One region of the Nocardioides pakistanensis genome, then DNA from elsewhere that is predicted to be linked to it. Evidence: riboswitches for the same ligand, from Rfam matches in the RefSeq annotation. Region 1 holds a riboswitch; each other region holds the start of a gene.
The links. A riboswitch is a leader RNA that binds a small molecule or an ion and turns the genes downstream of it on or off. The one in region 1 is predicted to bind thiamine pyrophosphate.
Positions count from the first base shown of each region.

Region 2: linked by a shared signal. The riboswitch ahead of thiE (thiamine phosphate synthase) and the one ahead of thiE (thiamine phosphate synthase) in region 1 are both predicted to bind thiamine pyrophosphate.
Region 3: linked by a shared signal. The riboswitch ahead of ACYVIH_RS08875 (thiamine ABC transporter substrate-binding protein) and the one ahead of thiE (thiamine phosphate synthase) in region 1 are both predicted to bind thiamine pyrophosphate.

Region 1 covers NZ_BAAGUV010000051.1:11,369-18,754, reverse strand. Annotated here, with positions in the region: partial or broken gene cobN (cobaltochelatase subunit CobN) at 1-1,696, opposite strand, end outside; cobalamin riboswitch at 1,736-1,863, opposite strand; gene ACYVIH_RS17445 (histidine phosphatase family protein) at 1,863-2,441, shown strand; gene cobA (uroporphyrinogen-III C-methyltransferase) at 2,447-3,199, shown strand; TPP riboswitch at 3,321-3,430, shown strand; gene thiE (thiamine phosphate synthase) at 3,426-4,037, shown strand; gene thiO (glycine oxidase ThiO) at 4,034-5,149, shown strand; gene thiS (sulfur carrier protein ThiS) at 5,146-5,334, shown strand; gene ACYVIH_RS17420 (thiazole synthase) at 5,340-6,098, shown strand; gene ACYVIH_RS17415 (thiamine phosphate synthase) at 6,095-6,688, shown strand; gene thiD (bifunctional hydroxymethylpyrimidine kinase/phosphomethylpyrimidine kinase) at 6,685-7,386, shown strand, end outside.
Region 2 covers NZ_BAAGUV010000002.1:47,897-55,282, forward strand. Annotated here, with positions in the region: gene ACYVIH_RS00250 (GMC oxidoreductase) at 1-1,051, shown strand, start outside; gene ACYVIH_RS00255 (VOC family protein) at 1,083-1,487, shown strand; gene ACYVIH_RS00260 (nuclear transport factor 2 family protein) at 1,540-1,884, opposite strand; gene ACYVIH_RS00265 (NAD(P)-dependent alcohol dehydrogenase) at 2,015-3,076, shown strand; gene ACYVIH_RS00270 (AMIN-like domain-containing (lipo)protein) at 3,180-4,067, shown strand; TPP riboswitch at 4,114-4,223, shown strand; gene thiE (thiamine phosphate synthase) at 4,217-4,828, shown strand; gene thiO (glycine oxidase ThiO) at 4,825-5,946, shown strand; gene thiS (sulfur carrier protein ThiS) at 5,946-6,134, shown strand; gene ACYVIH_RS00290 (thiazole synthase) at 6,131-6,898, shown strand; gene ACYVIH_RS00295 (thiamine phosphate synthase) at 6,895-7,386, shown strand, end outside.
Region 3 covers NZ_BAAGUV010000022.1:55,446-62,831, forward strand. Annotated here, with positions in the region: gene ACYVIH_RS08865 (ABC transporter ATP-binding protein) at 1-631, opposite strand, end outside; gene ACYVIH_RS08870 (ABC transporter permease) at 633-2,285, opposite strand; gene ACYVIH_RS08875 (thiamine ABC transporter substrate-binding protein) at 2,282-3,376, opposite strand; TPP riboswitch at 3,415-3,520, opposite strand; gene ACYVIH_RS08880 (alpha/beta hydrolase fold domain-containing protein) at 3,583-4,470, shown strand; gene ACYVIH_RS08885 (PIG-L deacetylase family protein) at 4,481-5,209, shown strand; gene ACYVIH_RS08890 (ABC transporter substrate-binding protein) at 5,545-6,921, shown strand; gene ACYVIH_RS08895 (carbohydrate ABC transporter permease) at 7,047-7,386, shown strand, end outside.

The DNA.
Region 1 (7,386 bases):
CGTTGACCAGGAACGGGTAGATCAGCGGCAGGTCCGCGATCGCGGCGTCGGGCCCGCACGCCGCGGACAGGGCGGCGTTCTTGCCCGGCAGCCACTCCATCGAGCCGTGCTTGCCCAGGTGCACCACCGCGTGCGCCCCGAACCCACCGGCGTCGACGTCCGCGCCGAGCCAGCGGTAGGCCGCGAGGTAGTGGTGGCTCGGTGCCAGGTCCGGATCGTGGTAGATCGCGACAGGGTTCTCGCCGAAGCCGCGCGGGGGCTGGATCAGGATCACCACGTTGCCGGCCTGCAGCGTGGCGAGCACGATCTCGCCCTCGTCGTTCACGAAGAGGTTGCCCGGTGGTTCGCCCCACGCCTCGACCATGGCATCGCGCAGCGGCGCCGGGAGGTCGGCCGTCCAGGCGTCGTACGCCGCCTTGCCGATGCGCACGTGTGCGTCGGTGAGCTGGGCGCTGGTCAGCCACTCCTCGTCCTGTCCGCCGGCGGCGATCAGCGCGTGGATCAGCGCGTCGCCGGCCTCGGTCTCGTCGGCGAGGTCGAGGAGGGGCAGGACGGGGTTGTCGGCCCCGAGGTCGTACCCCTCCTCGCGCAGGCGGCGCAGCAGCCGGATCGCGGAGACCGGGGTGTCCAGGCCGACGGCGTTCCCCACCCGCGCATGCTTGGTGGGGTAGGCGCTCAGCATCAGCGCGACCCGCTTCTCGTCGGGGGGCACCCGGCGCAGGACGGCGTGGTTGACCGCGATGCCGGCGACGCGGGCGCAGCGCTCGGCGTCGGCGACGTACGACGGCAGCCCGTCGGCGTCGATCTCCTTGAACGAGAACGGAGCCGTGGTGATCCGGCCGTCGAATTCCGGGATCGCGATCTGGCTCGCGTAGTCGAGCGGGCTGATGCCGTCGTCGGAGGCCTCCCACTCGGCGCGGCTGTTGGTGAGACACAGCCCCTGCAGCACGGGGATGTCGAGCGCGGCCATCCGCTCGACGTCCCACGCCTCGTCGTCGCCGCCGGCGCTCGCCGTCGCCGGGGTGCTGCCGCCGGCCGCCAGGACCGTCACGACGAGTGCGTCGAGCGTCCCGAGCGCGGCGTACAGCTCATCGGGCGCGGAGCGGAGCGAGCCGGCGAAGATCGGCACCCCGACGGCCCGGCCGGTCGCGTCGACCGCGTCGGCGAGGGCGTGGGCGAAGGCGTTGTTGCCGCTGGCCTCGTGGGCGCGGTAGTAGAGCACCCCGACGCGTGGCAGCCCGCTGCCGTGCGCGAACGGCCGGTCGGCGTACCCCCACGCGGGCACCGTCGCCGGTGGCTCGAAGCCCTCGCCGGTCAGCAGCACCGTGTCGGAGAGGAAGGCGTGCAGCTGGGCCAGGTTGGCCGGACCGCCCTCGGCGAGGTAGCGATGCGCCTCGGCGGCCGTCCCCACCGGGACGGTCGACAGCTCCATGAGCTCGGCGTTCGGCTCCTGCTCCCCCCCGAGGATCACGAGCGGCGTGCCGTCCTCGCGCACGGCGGACAGCCCGGGCCACAGGTCGTGCGGGGAACCGAGCAGGCGGACCACGACCAGGTCGGCGGATCCGGCGAGAGCGGCGAGCTCGACGTCGGAGCTGCGGGTCGGGTTCGCCCACGCGTAGTCGACGCGGCTCGCGCGCGCCGAGAGCAGGTCGGTGTCGGACGTCGACAGCAGGGCGATGCGGGTACGCGCAGCCATGGGCCGGGGCTCCTCCTCCGGGGTTCTCGCCCCGTCGATCGGTGGGATCAGCCCGCGGCCAGTGTCTGGCTGCGTCCCTTCGGACGTCACAGTGGCGGAACCGCCCCGGACTCTCACCGGGTTCCTGCGCCACGAGCGTCTCGCAGCCTACGGGAGAATCGCCCCCATGCCGCACCCGGTCTACCTCGTCCGTCACGGCCAGTCGGAGTGGAACGTACGCCGCCTGACGCAGGGGCAGACCGCTCATCCGCCGCTGACCGACCTCGGGCGCACCCAGTCGGCGGCGGCGGCGGAGTTGATCGCGAGTGACCTGGCTGGCCTGGGGCTGGTCGCGGCTCGGCTCATCTGCAGCGACCTGACCCGCGCGGCCGAGACCGCTGCGGTCATCGGCCGCCGGCTGCAGCTGACTCCGGAGTCGGACCTCCGCCTGCGCGAGCAACATCTGGGTGACCTCGAGGGCCGAACGTACGAGGAGACCTGGGCCGCAGCGGAGACCTTCGACTGGTCGGACCCGACGCAGCCGCTCGCGGGTGGCGAGTCGCTCATGGACGTGTACGACCGCATGGGTGCTGTGCTCGGCGACCTCGACCGCGGCTGCGTATCCGTCCTGGTGTCGCACGGGGACGCGATCCGGTCAGCCGTCGCGTATCTCCAAGGCATGAAGCCACACGAGGCAGCGTGGGTCGACGTCCCCAACGGGGCCGTGGCCCGCATCGACGATGGCCTCACGTGGCTTGGACAATGACGCTCATGCCTGACCGCGCCCTTTGCCTGGACCCAGCCCCGTTCGCCGGAGTCACCCTCGTCGGCGCCGGTCCAGGCGACCCGGACCTCATCACGATCGCTGGCCTCAAGGCACTGCTCGGCGCGGATGTCGTCGTGACCGATCGGCTGGTGCCTCATGAGTTGCTTGCGGGGCTCGCTCCCGATGTGGAGCTCATCGACGTCGCCAAGTTCCCGCGCAGCAGGTTCACCGCCCAGGAAGACATCAACGCCGTCCTGCTCGACCGGGCACGAGCCGGAAAGAGGGTCGTCCGCCTCAAGGGAGGTGACAGCTACGTCTTCGGTCGAGGGTTCGAGGAGGTGCTTGACCTGCACCAAGCGGGAGTCCCGGTCCGTGTCATCCCCGGCCTCTCCTCATCCCTCTCGGTACCAGCGCTGGCGGGGATCCCCGTCACGCACCGAGGGGTCGTCCACGACTTCACCGTCGTCTCAGGTCACCTACCGCCGCGCCACCCTGACAGCCTCGTCAATTGGGGCGCCCTGGCCGCATCACGAGGCACGATCGTCTTGATGATGGCCGTCCAAAACGCCGGTGCCATAGCCCAGGCCCTCATCGATGGCGGACGCGACGCCGGCCAGCCCGCGGCAATCGTCACGGACGGATCCCTGGCGAGCGAACGCGTCATCCACACGAGCTTGGGTCAGCTCGAAAAGGCGACCGAGACCGAAAAGGTACGCCCGCCGGCAATCATCGTCATCGGCGACGTCGCCGGGCTCTGACCTGATCAGCTCACGGGATGGCCTCACCGCGCGTCGGCGTGGTTGTCACGCAACAGGCGGGACGGCTGTGCCCGTCCGGCTGACCTCCTTCCGAGAAGACGTGCACGGCTGCTACGGTCGTCGCATTCCACACGGGAGCCCGAGGCATCGGGCTGAGATGGGGCTGGAGCCGCTCCGACCGTCGAACCTGATCCGGGTAATGCCGGCGAAGGAAGTGAGGAGCGACGTGCTGCCCCGCATTCACTGCATCACCGACTTCCCGTCGTACGACGACGGGACGATCACCCTGCTGGAGGCCGTCGTCCGCGAGGGCGTCCACGCCGTCCAGGTGCGTGCGAAATCGGTGTCCGACCGCGAGGTGGTGGCGTTCACCCGCGCCCTCGTGGACCGCCTTGCCGGGACGCCGGCGGCGGTGATCGTGAACGACCGTGTCGACATCGCGCTCGCCGCGGAAGCCCACGGCGTCCACCTCGGGCGGGACGACCTCGCCATCGTCGATGCCCGGCGCCTGGCGCCGCCGGGCTTCCTCGTCGGCGGCACCTGCCGCAACGCCGAGCACGCCCGCGCCGCGAAGGCCGAGGGCGCCGACTACGTCGGGGTCGGGCCCGTCTACCCCACGACCACGAAGAGCGGTCTGCCCGACCCGATCGGACTGGACACGCTGCGTGAGGTCGCCCAGGTCCTGCCGGCGATCGCGATCTCTGGCATCAACGCCGAGCGCGCACCCGAGGTGATGTCGGCCGGGGCCTACGGGATCGCGGTGGCGTCGGCCATCTGTCGATCACCCCGACCCGCTGCCGCCGCGAGAGGACTCGTCGACGCCGTCGCGCTCGCATGAGGGTGGCGGTGATCGGCGCCGGCATCGTCGGCCTGGCGTGCGCGGAGGAGCTGGTCCGCGCCGGGCACGACGTACGGCTGTTCGACCCCGACCCGGGCGCCGGCGCGACCCGGGCGGCGGCCGGCATGCTCGCCCCCGCCGGTGAGGCCTGGCACGGGGAGACCAACCTGCTGCGGCTCGGCGTCGCCTCCGCGCGCCTCTGGCCGCAGTACGCCGCGCGCCTGCACGCCGCGTCCGGCCTCGACGTCGACCTGCGCACCGCCGGCACGCTGCTGGTGGGCCAGGACCACGACGACCTGCAGCACGTCCACCGCACCCTGGAGGTGCTCGAGGCCGAGGGCCTCGCCTACCGCGAGCTGGACCGACGCGAGGCCCGCGCCGAGGAGCCCACGCTGTCCCGGGTCGCCGGCGCCGCACTCCTGCCCGAGGACCACCACGTCAACCCGCGCCGGGTCGCGGCCGCCCTGCTGCGCCTCGTGTCCGAGCAGCTGGTCCGGGCCCGGGCGACGGTGACGCCGACGGGCGTGATCACGGCCGACGGCCGGAGCCATCCCTGCGACGCGGCGGTGGTGGCCACGGGTGCCGAGGCGCGCGGGCTGGTCCGCGCGGTCCGTCCCGTGAAGGGGGAGACGATCCGGCTGCGGGCCGCCGACCCGCCGACGCGGGTGCTCCGGGCGCGGGTGAACGGGGAAGCCGTCTACGCGGTGCCCCGTGCCGACGGCGAGGTCGTCGTCGGCGCGAGCGAGGAGGAGCACGACACCGAGCCGCACGCCAGCCTCGGGACCGTCGTGCGCCTGCTGCACGCCGCCCGCACCCTCGTCCCCGGCCTCGAGACCGCAGACGTCCTCGAGATCACCGCCCGGAACCGACCCGGGACGCCGGACAACGGGCCGTTGCTCGGCCCCGCCGAGGCTCCCGGGCCGCTCCGCGTGGTGCTGGCCGTCGGCCACTACCGCGGGGGCGTCCTGCTCGCGCCGCTGACGGCCCGCGTGGTCCGGGCCCACGTGGAGGGCGGCGAGATCCCCTCCCTGGCACGACCGTTCACACCCGGCCGGTTCGCCGCGGACCCGACCGACGCACCCACCGACGTCAGGAAGGCCCTTCTGCTATGAGGATCCTCGTCAACGGCCAGCAGCGCATCGTGGCAGACGGCGCCACCCTGCTCGACCTGGCACCGCCCGTCCGCGGCCTCGCGGTCGCGCTCAACGGCGCCGTCGTGCCGTCGGGATCGTGGGCGACCACGTCGCTGTCCGAGGACGACGCGGTCGAGCTCGTGACCGCGCACCAGGGCGGGTGAGCCGCATGCAGATCGCGGGAGTCGACCTCCCCAGCCGGTTGTGGATCGGCACCGGCGGGCTGACGAACATCGGCGTGGTGTCCGACGTCGTGGACGCCGCCGCTCCGGGCCTGGTCACGGTGTCGATCCGTCGCACCTCCGACACCGGCAGCGGCGGACTGCTCGACACACTCCGGGCGAAGGGCGTGCGCATCCTGCCCAACACCGCCGGGTGCCACAGCGCTCGCGAGGCCGTCCTCACCGCCCAGCTCGCGCGCGAGGCCCTCGAGACCGACTGGGTCAAGCTCGAGGTGATCGGCGACGACACCAGCCTGCTGCCCGACGTGGTCGAGCTGCTCGACGCGGCCGAGACGCTGGTCGGGCAGGGCTTCCGGGTGCTGCCCTACACCACCGCCGACCCCGTCGTCGCGCGGCGCCTGGCCGACGCTGGCTGCGTGGCGGTCATGCCCCTGGGCTCGCCGATCGGCTCGGGTCGCGGCATCGACGACCCGCGGGCGATCGAGGCCGTGCGCGCCGCGGTCGCGCTCCCGGTCGTGCTCGACGCCGGCATCGGCACCGCGAGCGACGCCGCGCTGGCGATGGAGCTGGGCTGCGACGCGGTGCTGGCGGCGACCGCGATCACCCGCGCGGACCGTCCGGTGCAGATGGCGGCCGCCCTCCGCGCGGCGGTCGAGGCCGGCGAGCTGGCCCGCGGCGCGGGCCGCGTCCCGCGCCTGACCACCGCCCGCGCCTCGAGCCCGATGGCCGGACGGGTGGGGACGTGACGGGGGTCGACCTGCCGCGGCTGCTGCTCCTCACCGACCGCCACCAGGTCCCTCCCGGGCGCGACCTGGTCGGCACCGTCGCCGACTGCGCCTCCGCCGGGCTGGAGGCGGTCGTGCTCCGCGAGCTCGACCTGCCCGAGCAGCAGCGGCAGGAGATCGCCCGCGCGCTCGGCTCCGCCGGCGTCACGGTGATCCTCGCCCGCACCTGGCTGCCGGGCGCGGCGGCGGTGCACCTCGCCGCCGCCCAGAGCCGGCACGACGCCGACGCCGCGCCCTTCCACGGCCGGTCGTGCCACGACGACGAGGAGGTACGCCGCGCGGTCGCCGGCGGCGCGTCGTACCTGACCATCTCGCCGGTCGCCGCCTCCGCGTCGAAGCCGGGCTACGGCCCCGCCGTCGGGGAGGGCGGCGTACGACGCGCCGTCGCGCTGGCCGGCGACGTGCCGGTCTTCGCCCTCGGCGGGGTCGAGGTGGAGAACGCCGCCGCGATGCGCGCTGCCGGCGCTCACGGCGTCGCGGTCATGGGGGCCGTCATGCGCGCCCCGGACCCGACCGGCGTCGTGGCTCGCGTCCTGGAGGAGGTCCGATGACCCCCCTGGTCGCCCTCACCGTGGCGGGCACCGACTCCGGCGGCGCTGCGGGCGTGGCCGCCGACCTGGCGACGTTCGCGGCGCTCGGCGCGCACGGGACGTGCGCCGTCACCGCCGTCACCGCGCAGGACACCGCCGGCGTGCGTGCCGTGGCCCACCTCGCCGCCGACCACGTGCGGGCCCAGATCGACGCCGTGCTCGACGACCTGCCGGTCGCGGTCGCCAAGACCGGCATGCTCGGCTCCGCCGAGGTCGCCGCGGTGGTCGCCGACCTGCCGTCGGGCCTGCCGCTGGTCGTCGACCCCGTCCTGCGCACCACGAGCGGCGCGGTGCTGGCCGACGAGGCCCTCGTCGCCGCCTACCGCGACCGCGTCCTCCCGCGCTGCACGGTCGTCACTCCCAACCTCGCCGAGGCACGCCGGCTCGCCGGCGCCGACCCGGAGGAGCCGCCCGAGGACGTGGCGCGGGCCCTCCACGCGCTCGGCCCCGCGGTCGTGCTCACCGGCGGCGACCCGGACGCCGACCGGTGCCGCGACCTCGTGGTCGACGACCGGGGCCGCGCGCACGTGCTCGAGCACGCCGGCGTACCGACCACCAACGACCACGGCACCGGTTGCACGTTCTCGGCCGCCCTCGCCGTGCACCTCGCCCGGGGAGAGCCGCTCCCTACCGCGACGCGGGCAGCCCAAGCCTTCGTC
Region 2 (7,386 bases), on a different contig from region 1:
GCACGCGACACCGATCCCCGACGACATCCTCGCCGACCCCCGCTACAAGGCGCCGCGGATCTTCGAGCAGCGTGGCCGGGAGGCCGGCTTCGACACGTTCCGGATCGACTCCCCGACCGACTGGGAGGTCGTACGACGCGAGCTGCGCGGCGAGCTGCCCCCGTCGTACATCACCGGTGACATGACCTTCGGCTGCAACAACGGCGGTCGCTGGTCGGTGGACGTCACCTACCTGGCCCAGGCCGAGGCCACCGGCAACGTCGAGGTCGCGCCGCTGCACCGGGTCACCGACATCGCGCGCGACGCCCGCGGCGAGTGGGTGGTGCACTGCGAGCGGATCTCGACCGGTGGCCAGGTGCTCGAGCGCAAGCAGATCACCACGCCGGCCCTCTTCCTCGGGGCGGGCTCCCCGGGCACCACGCGGCTGATGGTCAAGGCCAAGGAGAAGGGCCTCGTCCCGGACCTGCCCGACGGCGTCGGCACCGGCTGGGGCACCAACGGGGAGCGGGTCTACCTGGCGACCACGGCGCAGGACAGTCCCGGTGCCTACCAGGCCGGGCCGGTGGCGATGGGCGCGCGCGACTGGTCCGACCCGGCTCGTGCGCTGACCATGACCACCGGTCCGCTCCCGCTGCCGGCGGACGTGGCGACGTACACCGTGGCCGGCTTCATGGTCACCACCGAGACCGGGCACTGGGCCTACGACCCGGTCCGCGACGACGCCGTCCCGGTGTGGGACCGGTCGAAGGAGGCCGACACCAAGCCGGTGCTGGACGCGGCGGTGGAGCGGCTGACCAGCGACACCCCGTTCCACCTCAACACCGACGGCAACCTGTTCGACAACACGACCTTCCACGCCGTCGGCGGCATGCCGTTCGGCAGCGTGTGCGACGACGCCGGACGGGTGCACGGCCAGCGCGGCCTCTTCGTGATGGACGGGGCCCGGATCACCGGCTCGTGCGCCGCCACGAACCCGTCGATGACGATCGCCGCGCTGGCGGAGTACTCCATGGACCGCGTGCTGCGCGAGGACCTCGCGCTGCTCGCCTGAGACCGGGCATGCTGAGCCACGGAGGTGACCCATGGCGGAGCAGTACCCCGAGCTGCGACAGGTCGTGCTCGACACCACCGACGTCCGCGGGCTGGCGGAGTTCTACCGGCAGCTGCTGGGCTACCGGTATCGACCTGGCGACGAGGAGCCCGAGCCCGGTGAGGACTGGCTCGTGCTCCGTGACGCCGGTGGCGCCAACAGGCTGGCCTTCCAGCAGGTCGACGAGCTGCCGGAGACGACGTGGCCGGACCCCGGCGTGCCGCAGCAGCTGCACCTGGATCTCACCGTGGACTCGGGGGCCGAGCTCGACGCGCAGCACGAGCGGGCGCTCGCGCTCGGGGCGCGCCTGCGCTTCGACCGCTCCGACGACCCCGAGGAACCGCTACGCGTGTACGCCGACCCTGCCGGCCACCTGTTCTGCATCTTCGTCGCCTGACCCCGGCCCTGGCGCCTGTCCTCCGGCTCTCCCGGCCGGGCCGGCGCAGCGGTCAGGCCTGCTGGACCGTGTAGACGACCGTCTGGATCGCGATCATGCCGTCGCGGAACACGAAGGTGTCGATGCCGTTGTCGACCCGGTGGCCGCCGCCGGTGGCCTTCCACTCCAGGTAGAGCACGTCGTCGGCGAAGACGGTCTCCAGCTCCCACTGGGCCCGGGGTACGTCGGCCAGCAGCTGCGTGAACACCTGCCGGGCGCCGTCCTTGCCGCGGTAGACCTGCTTGTTCACCACCAGCAGCGCGTCGTCGCTGTAGTCGGCGAGGATGTCCTCGAGGTCCTCGGCGCCGAGCGCCTGGCCGTGGTGGGCGAAGACCTCTTCGGGGGTCCGGGTCGCCATGGTTCCTCCGATCGTGGGATCTGCATCCGGCAGCCGAACGGGTTCGATCTCGAGTCTGCTCGTGGGCGCATTGCGTTGTCCATGCCCCGACAGGGTCAGGTGAGTAGAGTGCCGGACAGGTGGCCACCCGGTGTCTGATCACTCCCTGGAGGCGCAGATGAAGGCGGTTCGACTGCACGAGTACCACTCCCGCCCGGTCGTGGAGGACGTCCCTGAGCCGAGGGCCGACGGGCCGTTCGACGTGGTGGTGAGGATCGGCGGGGCCGGCCTGTGCCGCACCGACCTGCACATCGTCGAGGGCCAGTGGGCGGAGAAGAGCAACGTCGCCCTTCCCTACACGCTGGGCCACGAGAACGCCGGCTGGGTGCACGAGGTGGGCTCGGCCGTGGCGCACCTGCAGGTCGGCGACCCGGTGATCCTGCACCCGCTCGCCACCTGCGGCTTCTGCCGTGCCTGCCGGGCCGGCGACGACGTGCACTGCGAGGCCAGCGCGTTCCCGGGCATCGACACCGACGGCGGGATGGCCGAGCTGATCAAGACCTCGGCGCGCGCGGTGGTCAAGCTGCCCGCGGGCGTCGAGCCGGCCTCGGTGGCCGCCCTGGCCGACGCCGGACTCACCGCCTACCACGCGGTGAAGAAGGCGGTGCCGCTGCTGCACCCCGGCAGCACCTGCGTGGTGATGGGCGCCGGCGGTCTCGGTCACATCGGTATCCAGTGCCTGCGGGGGATGAGCGCGACGCGGATCGTCGTGCTCGACCGCAACGAGGAGGCCCTCGCGCTCACGCGCGAGTGGGGCGCCACGGAGACGGTCCTGGTCGACGGCTCCCACGTCGAGCGCGTGCTGGAGCTGACCGACGGCAAGGGCGCCGAGGTGGTGCTCGACTTCGTCGGCGAGCAGGGCGCCGAGCACGACAGCTGGGTGATGACGCGGCGGGCCGGCAGCGACTTCGTGATCGGGTACGGCGGCACCGTCGACGTCCCGACCATCGACGTGATCTCCACCGAGCGCAACGTGGTCGGCAACCTGGTCGGCAGCTACAACGAGCTGGTCGAGCTGATGGCGCTCGCCGCCGACGGTCGGGTCGAGATGCTCACCCACACCTACCCGCTCGAGGCGGTCAACGACGCGATGGACGACCTCGACGCCGGCAGGCTGCGCGGTCGCGGGATCCTCGTGCCGTCGTCGGTCTGACCGCGCAGAGGGGCCAGGCGCTCCGGGACCTCCAACACTTATCCGGTGCCCGCAAGGGCGGATACCTTGCGGGCAGAGGGCTCTCTACACCCGGGGGTGTGTCATGCGTATCTCGCGCCTTCTCTCCCTGCTGATCAGCGTGCTGCTCGTCGTACCCGTGCTGGCGACCGCCGGCGCCACGGCCACCTCGAGCGCCGCCACCGTGCCGACCCTGGTCAAGATCCGGGCCGCGCACCACCCCGGCTTCGACCGGCTCGTGTTCGTCTTCGACGGTGGGATGCCCGCGCCCCGCCAGGTCAGGTACGTCGACCAGCTGCTCGGCGACGGGTCTGGGCTGCCGGTGCGGATCGCCGGACGGGCGATCCTGCGGGTCCGCTTCGACCAGGCCACCGCCCACGACGCCGACGGCCAGACGGTCGCCGCCCGCCGCGCGTTCCCGCTGCCCAACGTCATCACCGCGGTGCGCTCCGGCGACTTCGAGGCGGTGACCACGTACGGCATCGGCCTGGCCAAGAAGACCGACTTCGAGGTCTCCACCCTGCGCAACCCCCACCGGGTCGTGCTCGACATCCGGGCCGCCTTCCCGACCGTGGACCGCAAGGTGTTCTTCTTCGACGAGGACCGCTACCTGGCCAACACCGAGCCGTTCTTCGTGCCGCGGATGCGCCCGGTCCGCAAGGTCGCCCAGGCGACCGCGGTGCTGGACCGGCTCTACGCCGGGCCGCTGCCGCGCGAGCGCGCCGACGGGCTGCGGCTGCTCCGCTCGCGGTCGACCGGGTTCACGAACCTCGACATCGACGACATGGTCGCTCGCGTGCAGCTGACCGGCCGCTGCAGCAGCGGCGGGTCGACGGTCACCGTCGCCGGGGAGATCATGCCGACGCTGAGGCAGTTCCCGCGGGTCGACTGGGTCAAGATCTACGACCCGGCCGGCACCACCGAGACCCCGCTCGGCCCCTCCGACTCGATCCCGGAGTGCCTCGAGCCGTAGGGGCCCGGCGGAGGCGTGACCGCGCCGCCGACCGCTGCTATCGTCGCCACATCCACACGGGAGCCCGAGGCATCGGGCTGAGATGGAGCTGTAGCCGCTCCGACCGTCGAACCTGATCCGGGTAATGCCGGCGAAGGAAGTGAGGCGACGTGCTACCACGCATCCACTGCATCACCGATCTCCCCGCACACGACGAGGTGGCGCTCGACCTGCTGGCCTCGCTGGTCGCGGCGGGGGTCGACGCGGTCCAGGTCCGCGCCAAGGATCTCGCCGACCGCGAGCTGCTGGCGTTCACCCGTGCCGTCCTCCACCGCCTCAGCGGTACGGCGGCCACGGTGATCGTGAACGACCGGATCGACATCGCGCTGGCCGCAGGCGCCCACGGCGTCCACCTGGGGCTCGACGACCTGCCCGTCGCGGACGCCAGACGCCTTGCCCCGCAGGGCTTCTTGATCGGTGCGACCTGCCGCGACGCCGAGCACGCCCGCGCAGCGAAGGCGGCCGGAGCGGACTACGCCGGGGTCGGGCCGGTGTACCCGTCGGCCACCAAGGCCGGCCTGCCCGACCCGATCGGCCTGGACACGCTGCAGGAGACCGCTGCGGTGCTGCCGGCGATCGCGATCTCCGGGATCACAGCGCAGCGGGTGCCCGAGGTGATGGCCGCCGGGGTGCACGGCGTCGCCGTCGCCGCCGCGCTCTGCCGGTCCGCTGATCCGCCGCTCGCCGCGAAGGAGCTGGTCGCCGCCGTCGCCGGGTCATGAAGGTCGCTGTCGCCGGGGCCGGGATCATCGGCCTCGCCTGCGCCGACGAGCTGGTCCGTGCCGGTCACGACGTGCACGTCTTCGACCCCTCGCCGGGCCAGGGAGCCACCCACGCCGCGGCCGGGATGCTGACCCCCGGTGGGGAGGCGTGGTTCGGGGAGGTTTCCCTGCTCCGGCTGGGGATCGAGTCGGCGAGGATGTGGCCGGCGTACGCAGCCTCCCTCTCCGCACGCGCCGGCGTCGACGTCGACCTCAGGACCACGGGCACCGTGCTCGCCGGTGTCGACCGCGACGACCTGGCCGACGTGGAGCGGCCGCTGGGGCTCCTGCGCGCCCACGGTGTGCTGGTCGAGGAGCTGACCGGCCGCGAGCTGCGCCGGCAGGAGCCGGCCCTCGGCCGTGTCGCCGGCGGCGCGCTTCTGCCCGAGGATCACAATGTCGACCCGCGCCGGGTGGCCGAGGCGTTGCTCCGGGTGCTGGGGGACCGGGTGGTGCATCGCGACGTGGATGCCGTCGTGGACGACGCGGTGCGACTCCGGGACGGCTCGCAGTTCCCCTGTGACGCCGTGGTCTGGGCGACCGGGGCGCGGGCGCGCGAGCACGGGCCGTGGGTGCGGCCCGTGCAGGGCGAGACGATCCGGCTGCGCGGTGGTGACGCCCCCGACCGGGTCGTCCGGGCCCGGGTGCACGGCGAGCCGGTCTACGTCGTACCCCGCGCCCACGGCGAGGTCGTGGTCGGCGCCACCGAGGAGCAGCACCACGGGCCACCGGTCGCGACGGTCGGAGCAGTCAGCCGGCTGCTGGCCGCGGCACGGGCGCTGGTCCCCGGCCTCGACACCGCGGAGCTGCTCGAGGTCACCGCCCGGCACCGGCCGGGCAGCCCGGACAACGGCCCGCTGCTCGGGCTCGATCCCGGCGCCGACCTCGGCTCCGGCGGAGGCGGAGGCACGGGCCGACCGCGGCAGGTGCTCGCCGTCGGTCACTACCGCGGCGGCGTGCTGCTTGCGCCGCTGACCGCGCAGGTGGTTCGGGCGCACGTCGAGGACGCGCCCGTGCCCGAGGTCGCACGACCGTTCACCCCGGACCGGTTCACCCCAGCACGACAAGGAGCCAGCTGATGGACATCACCTTCAACGGCGAGCAGCGCACGGTAACCGACGAGGCCACCGTCGCCGAGCTCGTGCCGCGAGTCGGCGGGCTCGCCGTGGCCGTCAACGGGGTCGTGGTCCCCGCGACGGCGTGGTCGCGGACCCGGCTCGCCGAGCGCGACGAGGTCGAGGTCGTCAGCGCACAGCAGGGCGGGTGAGCGCCGTGCAGGTGGCAGGCGAAGAACTGACGAGTCGGCTCTGGATCGGCACCGGCGGACTCGCCAGCGTGGCGACGGTCGAAGAGGTCGTGGACGCGGCCCGCCCCGGCCTGGTCACCGTCTCCATGCGCCGCACGTCCGACACCGGGCCGGGCGGCCTGCTCGACGCACTGCGCGCCAAGGGGGTGCGGATCCTGCCCAACACCGCGGGCTGCCTGAGCGCGCGAGAGGCGGTGCTCACCGCGCAGCTGGCCCGCGAGGCGTTGCAGACCGACTGGGTGAAGCTCGAGGTGATCGGCGACGAGACGACCCTGATGCCCGACGTCGTGGAGCTGGTCGAGGCCGCGGAAACCCTTGTGCGGCAAGGGTTCACGGTGCTGCCGTACACCACCGCGGACCCGGTGGTGGCCCAGCGTCTGGTCGACGTCGGCTGTGCCGCGGTGATGCCGCTCGGCTCCCCGATCGGGTCGGGCCGCGGCATCGACGACCCGCACGCGATCGAGGCGGTGCGCGCCGCGGTCGCGGTGCCGGTCGTCCTCGATGCCGGGATCGGCACCGCCGGTGACGCGGCCCGGGCCATGGAGCTCGGCTGCGACGCCGTGCTCGCGGCGACCGCGATCACCCGCGCGGAGGACCCGGTCGCGATGGCGACCGCGATGCGGCTCGCCGTGGAGGCGGGGTGGCTCGCCCACGGGGCCGGCCGGATCCCGCGGCGGAGCACCGCACGGGCCTCCAGCCCGATGGCCGGGCGGGTGGGCCGATGAGGTTGCCTCGGCTGCTGCTGCTCACCGACCGGACCCAGCTGCCCGCGGGGCGGGACCTCGTCGAGACCGTCGCTCGCTGCGTCGACGCGGGGCTCGGTGCCGTCGTGGTGCGTGAGCTCGACCTCGGCCGCGACGAGCGGCACGACCTGATGGCCCGGATCGCCGAGACCGGGGTGATGGTGATCGCCGCGCACACCTGGAGCCCACCGGCCGCGGGGATCCACCTGTCGGCCACCCAGAGCGGTGTCGACGCCCGGTCGGCGCCGTTCCACGGCCGGTCCTGCCACAACGACGAGGAGGTTCGTCGCGCGGTCGGAGGAGGCGCGACCTACCTGTCGATCTCGCCGGTCGCGACCACGGTGTCCAAGCCCGGCTACGGCCCGCCGGTCGGCACCGCGGGGGTCCGTCGTGCCGTCACGCTCGCCGGCAAGGTCCCGGTGTTCGCCCTCGGTGGCGTGGACGCCGGCAACGCGGGGGCGATGCTGGCC
Region 3 (7,386 bases), on a different contig from region 1:
GGATCCGGCCGGCCTGCATCACCGCGACCCGGTCGGCGACCGTCCAGACCTCGTCCTGGTCGTGGGTGACCAGCAGGGCCGTCGTGCCGGCCGCGGTGAGGATCCGGCGCAGGTCACCGGCGAGCCGTTCGCGCAGCTCCCGGTCGAGCGCGGACAGCGGCTCGTCGAGCAGCAGCAGCCGCGGGTCGGCGGCCAGCGACCGGGCGAGGGCGACCCGCTGCCGTTCGCCGCCGGAGAGCTCGGCGGGCAACCGGTTCCCGTGCTCGGGCAGGCCGACCAGTGCGAGCAGCTCCTCGACCCGGGTGTCCCGGTCGCCGCCACTGACCCCGCGCAGCCGCAGGGCATAGCCGACGTTGGCGGCGACGCTCTGCTGCGGGAACAGCTGGCCGTCTTGGAACATCAGCGCGAACCCACGCTTGTGGGTCGGCACCCCGGCGAGGTCGGCCCCGTCCCAGGAGACCGACCCGGAGGCGAGCACCTCGAGACCGGCGATCGCGCGCAGCAGCGTCGACTTGCCGCAGCCCGACGGCCCGAGCACGGCGAGCACCTCGCCGGTGGGCAGGTCCAGCGACACGTCGTCGACGGCGACGGTGTCGTCGAAGCGGACGCTCAGGTCGCGCACGGTCAACATGTCACAACGTTCCCATCGACCCGACCCGGAGCCGTTCGACGGCCCCCATCACGGTGACCGTGACCACCGCGAGGACCACCGAGGCGGCCAGCGCCATCCCGAAGTTCTCAGGCCCGGGACGCGAGATCAGCTGGTAGATCACCACCGGCAGCGTCGGCCGGTCCGACCGGGCCAGGAAGCTCGTTGCGCCGAACTCCCCGAGCGACACCGCGAACGCCAGCCCGGCCGCGGCGAGGGCGGGCCGCCACACGGCGGGCAGGTCCACGACGAGCAGCGCCCGCAACGGCGAGGCGCCGAGCGCGGCGGCGGCCTGGCGCTGGCGCGGGTCGATCGAGCTCAGCACCGGCACGAGGGTGCGCACGACCAGCGGCAGCGCCACCATCGCCTGCGCGATCGGCACCAGCACCGGCGAGGAGCGCAGGTCCAGCGGCGGCCGGTCGAGGGTGATCAGGAAGCCGAACCCGATGGTCACCGCGGAGACGCCGAGCGGCAGCATGAACAGCCCGTCGAGCAGCGACCGTGCCCGGCGCTCGCCACGGGTCCGGGTGGGACGCGAGACGAGGAACGCCACGGTCAGGCCGAGCAGCAGCGCGAGCCAGGTGGCGTCCACGGCGGTGCGCAGCGAGTTCTCCAGGGCGGTCCAGCCGGGGACGAGCAGAGCGGTGCCGTCGCCCGTCGTACCGAGCGCCCGGTAGTTGCCCAGCCCCCAGCCGCCGCCGTCCTGCAGGGACCGCGCCACCAGGGTCAGGATCGGCGCGGCGAGGAATGCCACGACGACGGCGGTGACGGCGAGTGCGGGCGCGTCCCGCCGACCGGGCCGGCGGCCGAGCCTCCGGGACCCCGCGCGCTCGACGGCGTGGACCCGGGTGCCGCGGGTGCGCCCGGCCAGGGCGAGCAGGAGTACGACGGCCACCAGCTGCACCACCGACAGCACCGCCGCCGCGCGGAGGTCGAGGAACTGGGTGGTGAGGATGTAGATCTCGGTCTCCACGGTGCCGTAGCGCAGCCCGCCGAGGGTGAGCACGACGCCGAACGCCGTGGAGCAGAACAGGAACACCACTGTCGCCGCCGAGACGATCCCGGGCCGCAGCGCCGGCAGCGTGACGGTCGTGAACACCTGCCAGGGCGAGGCACCGAGCGCGGCGGCGGCGTCCTCGCGACGGTGGTCCATCCCCTCCCACAGCCCGCCGACGGTGCGGACCACGACGGCGAGGTTGAAGAAGACCAGCGCGGCGAGGATCGCGACCGCCGTACCGTCGAGGCCGAGGAAGCCGAGCGGCCCGGCGGACGCGAGCAGCGTGCGGAACGCGACGCCGACCACGACCGTGGGCAGCACGAACGGCATCACCACCAGCGCGCGCAGCAGCCGCCGGGTGGGGAACTCCAGCCGGTACAGCGCGTAGGCGACCGGCACCCCGAGCAGCAGGGTGACCACGGTCGCGACCGAGGACGACCAGACGGTGAACCACAGCACCCGGTGCACGCGCGGGCGCGCGAGGGTCTCGGTCAGCCCGCCGAGGTCGAGCGACCCGTCGACCCAGAAGCCGCGAGCGAGCATGCCGGAGAGCGGGAGCAGGAAGAACGCGCCGAGGAACACGACCGGGACCACCGCGAGCGCGATGGTCCCCAGTCGTAGCCCTCGGTTGCCGCTCACCGGGTGGTGATCTCCCCCCAGGTGGTCAGCCACTCGTCCCGGTTCGCGGCGACCTCGTCGGGGTCGACGGTGAGCGGCTCGTCGGGGACCTTCGCCCACTGCGCCCACAGCTCGGGCAGCTCGACGGAGGTGTCGACGGGGAAGACGTACATGCTCTCCGGCAACGCCTCCTGGAAGGTCGGCGAGAGCAGGAAGTCGATCAGCGCCTTCGCGCCCTCGGGGTTCGAGGCGCCCTCGAGCACGCCGGCGTACTCCACCTGGCGGTAGCAGGTGTCGAGCAGCGCGCTCGTGGTCGGCTCATCGCCACCCTCGGGGATCGTGAACGGCGGGGAGGAGGCGTAGGACAGCACGATCGGCCGGTCGCCGTCACCACCGCCGGCGGTGAAGTCGACGGTGTAGGCGTCGCTCCAGCCGGCGGTGACCCGGGTGCCGTTCGCCATCAGCCGCTCCCAGTAGTCGGTCCACCCGTCGCCGTACTCCGCGATCGTGGCGAGCAGGAAGGCGAGGCCCGGTGAGGAGGTGGTCGCGCCGGGCGTCACGAAGAGGTCCTTGTACGCCGGGTCGGCGAGGTCGTCGAGCGTGGCCGGCGGCTCGATCCCCTTCTCGGCGAACCAGGTGTCGTCGACGTTCACGCACACGTCGCCGAAGTCCACCGGGGTGAGCGCGGCGGCGGCCGCCTCGTCGGGCAGCTCGAAGCCCTCGACCGAGGACGGCGGGTCGGCGGGCTCGTAGTCGGCGAAGACGCCCTCCGACACCGCCCGGGAGGCGAACGTGTTGTCGACCCCGAACGCCGCGTCGGCGATCGGCGAGCCCTTGGTGAGCACGAGCTTGTTGGTCAGCGTGCCGGCGTCCCCGGCGGCCTGCACCTCGACCTCGTACCCGGTCTGCTCGGTGAAGGCGGCGAGCACCTCCTCGGGCACCGACCACGACTCGTGGCTGGCCAGGACGACCTTGGTGTCCGCGGGCCCGGCGGTGCCGTCGGCGGGGTCGGGCTCGTCCGACGTACCGCCGAGCGAGCACGCGCTCAGGGTCAGGCTCAGGGCGGCAGCCGCCGCGAGGCCCGCACCGCGGGCCGGGGTGGTGATGCGCATTGTGCACTCCCAGGTGTTTCGGGAGGGGATCGCACGCGTGCGATCGAGACTCGACTTCCTTCGCCGGTGCTAGCCGGATCAGGTTCGAGGGTCTGCGGCCGTTCCGCACTCTCAGCGCCGGTCGGCGCTCCCCTGTCGTTCTGCGGTCAGGCTACACCTGCGGGCGGTAGCCTCCGCAGCACGCCGGCCCCGATGGAGGTGGACCCATGCCGAGCCTGCGCAGCCGCGCCGTCGCCACGCTGATCCCGCTGCTGCGCGGCGCGAGCGAGGTGGTCGACACCGAGGCGTTCCGGGCCCGCAAGCTGGCCGCGCAGGCGGCCGCGAGGACCGACCCGCCGCGCCGGGTGCTGCGCGGCTTCGAGGTCACCGAGGTCGACGGGGTGGGCTTCCCGGTGCACGACCTGCGGGTGGCCGGTACGACGCCCACCCGCACGTTGTTCTACCTGCACGGCGGCGGTTTCGTCTCGCACGCCGACACCGTCCACTGGCGCTACGTCGCCCGGCTGGCCCGGCGGTTCGACCTGCGCGTGGTGTTCCCGGTCTACCCGCTCACCCCCACGCACACCTGGCGCGACGCCACCGAGCCCCTGCTGCGGCTGTTCGAGCAGGTCGCGATCGAGTCGCCGGGCGGCGTGGTGCTCGCCGGGGACTCCGCCGGCGGCGGCCTCGCGCTGGCGCTGGCGCAGCAGATCGCCCGACGGCCCGGCCCGCAGCCGACCCACCTGGTGCTGGTCGCGCCGTGGGTGGACCTGACCGACACCACCCCGGGCACGATCGAGGCCGCCGGGCGGGACCCGTGGCTGAAGCTGTCGCGGCTGCGGATCTGCGGGGCGTGGTGGGCCGGCGGCGACGACGTCACGCGGCCCGAGGTGAGTCCGGTCAACGGCGACCTCGCCGGGCTGCCGCCGGCGTTGATGTGGTGCGGCACCCGGGACCTGCTGCAGCCGCAGTGCCGGCGGCTGGCCGACCGCGCGGTGGCGGAGGGCTGGCCGCTGAGGTACGTCGAGGAGCCCGGGCTGATCCACGTCTACCCGATCCTGCCGATCCCCGAGGCACGGCGGGCCCTGGCCGAGCTGGCCGGCTTCCTCGCCTAGGTTGGTCGGCATGACCCCGCTCCCCGACCACGGCGTCGAACGCGCCCTGGTCGTGACCGCGCACCCCGACGACGTCGACTTCGCCGCCGCCGGCACGGTCGCGACCTGGACCAAGGCCGGCGTCGAGGTCACCTACTGCGTGATCACCGACGGACAGGCCGGCGGGTTCGACCCCGGCCTCGACCGCGCCGAGATGCCGCGGATCCGCCGCGCGGAGCAGACCGCCGCCGCGCGTGAGGTCGGCGTCGAGCGGCTGGTCTTCCTCGGGTACGTCGACGGCGAGCTCGTCGTCAGCCGCGACCTGGTGCGCGACCTGACCCGGGTGGTCCGGCAGGTGCGTCCGCAACGGGTGCTGATCCAGAGCCCCGAACGCGACTGGGACCGGCTCGCCCCGTCGCACCCCGACCACCTCGCCGGTGGGGAGGCCGCGACGCAGGCGTTGTACCCGGCGGCCGGCAACCCGTTCGCGTTCCCCGAGCTGCTCGGCGACGAGGGCCTCGAGCAGTGGTCACCGCGGGAGCTGTGGATCGCCGACCACCCGCGCGGCAGCAACCACGCCGTGGACGTCACCGACCACTTCGACGCGAAGATGGCCGCGCTGCTGTGCCACGACAGCCAGCACCCGGACCGCGAGGGGCTGACCGCGATGATGCGCGAGGAGCTCGCGCGGGTGGCCGGGGTGCACGGCCTTGCTGCCGGTCGGTTGGCCGAGCAGTTCGCCGTACACGCGCTGCCCTGACGCCGCCGCGGGCGCCCGGGGTTTCGAGACGCTCGCAGGCTCGCTCCTCAACCACCGGAGCTCGGCTCGCTCCTCAACCACCGGGGTTTCGAGACGCTCGCAGGCTCGCTCCTCAACCACCGCAGAGCGCACGGTTGTGCGCAATCCGCCCATCGCATGCACCAGCATGAATGGCTTGGGCGCCCCATGGATTTGCACGTTCAAAGTGTTACGGCATCGTTACGGGTTCCCGTTGCGGACGCTGTGCGGAACCGATGTTCTCGGAACCAACCGGTACGCGGACCGCGCCCATCCGAGCGGCCGGACCGGAGTCCAGCAGAAGAGGAGCACAGCACATGCGATCACCGAAGGCTCGCCGTGGCTTGTCCGCGGCCGCCATCATGCTCAGCGCTGGCCTCGTCCTCGCTTCGTGTGGCGGAGATGACGACGGGGGCAGCACGAGCGCAGGTGGCACCGCACCCGGCGAGGGCAAGGCCGAGTGCGAGGGGATGACCGAGTGGGGGGACCTGAGCGGCAAGAAGGTCAGCCTCTACACCTCGATCGTCGCTCCCGAGGACCAGCCCCACATCGACTCCTACGACCTCTTCGAGGAGTGCACCGGGGCGGAGGTCGTCTACGAGGGCTCGAAGGAGTTCGAGGCGCAGCTCGTCGTCCGCGTCAAGAGCGGCAACCCGCCGGACCTGGCCTACATCCCGCAGCCCGGCCTGCTCAACACCCTGGTCAACGACACCGGCAAGGTCATGGAGGCGCCGCAGAGCGTCTCGGACAACGTGGACGAGTTCTTCGGTGAGGACTGGCGTGGCTACGGGTCGGTCGACGGCACGCTGTACGCCGCACCGCTGGGCGCCAACGTGAAGTCGTTCGTGTGGTACTCCCCGAAGATGTTCGAGGAGAACGGCTGGGAGATCCCGCAGACCTGGGACGACATGATGGCGCTGTCCGACGAGATCGCGAGCACCGGCATCAAGCCGTGGTGTGCGGGCATCGGCTCCGGTGACGCCACCGGCTGGCCGGCCACCGACTGGCTCGAGGACGTCATCCTCCGCGAGGCGGGCCCGGACGTCTACGACCAGTGGGTCAACCACGAGATCGCTTTCAACGACCCGGCGATCGTCGCCTCGCTGGACCGCGTCGGCGACATCCTCAAGAACGAGAAGTACGTCAACGGCGGCTTCGGCGACGTGAAGTCGATCGCCTCGACCGAGTTCCAGGACGGCGGCCTGCCGATCCTCGACGGCAAGTGCGCGCTGCACCGCCAGGCGAGCTTCTACGCCGCCAACTGGCCCGAGGGCACCGAGGTCGCGGAGAACGGTGACGCCTTCGCGTTCTACCTGCCGCCGGTGAGCGAGGACTTCGGCCGCCCGGTCCTCGGCGGTGGCGAGTTCGTCGCTGCGTTCGCCGACCGTCCCGAGGTGGTCGCGTTCCAGACCTACCTGTCCAGCGACACGTGGGCCAACGAGAAGGCCAAGGCCACCCCGGCCGGCGGCTGGGTCAGCGCCAACAAGGGCCTGGACGTGAACAACCTGGTCAGCCCGATCGACAAGCTCTCCGCCGAGACGCTTGCCGACCCCGAGGCGGTCTTCCGCTTCGACGGCTCCGACCTGATGCCCGGAGCCGTCGGCGCCGGCAGCTTCTGGAAGGAGATGACCGCCTGGATCACCGGTCAGAGCACCCAGGAGAGCCTCGACAAGATCGAGAACTCCTGGCCGTGACCTGACATGAGGTCCTGAATCGACAGCGGGGACGTGGCAGTTGCCGCGTCCCCGCTGCATTCGGGGTCGAGGACTGGCAGGATCGACGCCGAGCCGGGATTCCCGGCCGGCACGGAGGAGGACGGATGTCAGCAGGCGAGAAGCTGCTCCAGATGCTCATCGTCATCGGGCTGTTCGTCGGCGTGGTCGCAGTGCTGCTGCTCATCGCCGACCGGATGGAGTCCGGCCGTTCCGACAAGCCGCGCTCCCGCGCCACCCGCGGGATCCTGGACTTCCTGCAGAGCAGCTCGTTCATCCTTCCGGCGGTGCTGATGATCGCCCTGGGCCTGCTCTACCCGGGGCTGCGCACCATCTACGAGTCCTTCCGCGACTCCAGCGGCAACAGCTTCATCGGCTGGGAGAACTACCAGACGATCTTCACCGACCCCGCCAAGCTCACCGTGCTGCGCAACACCGCCCTGTGGG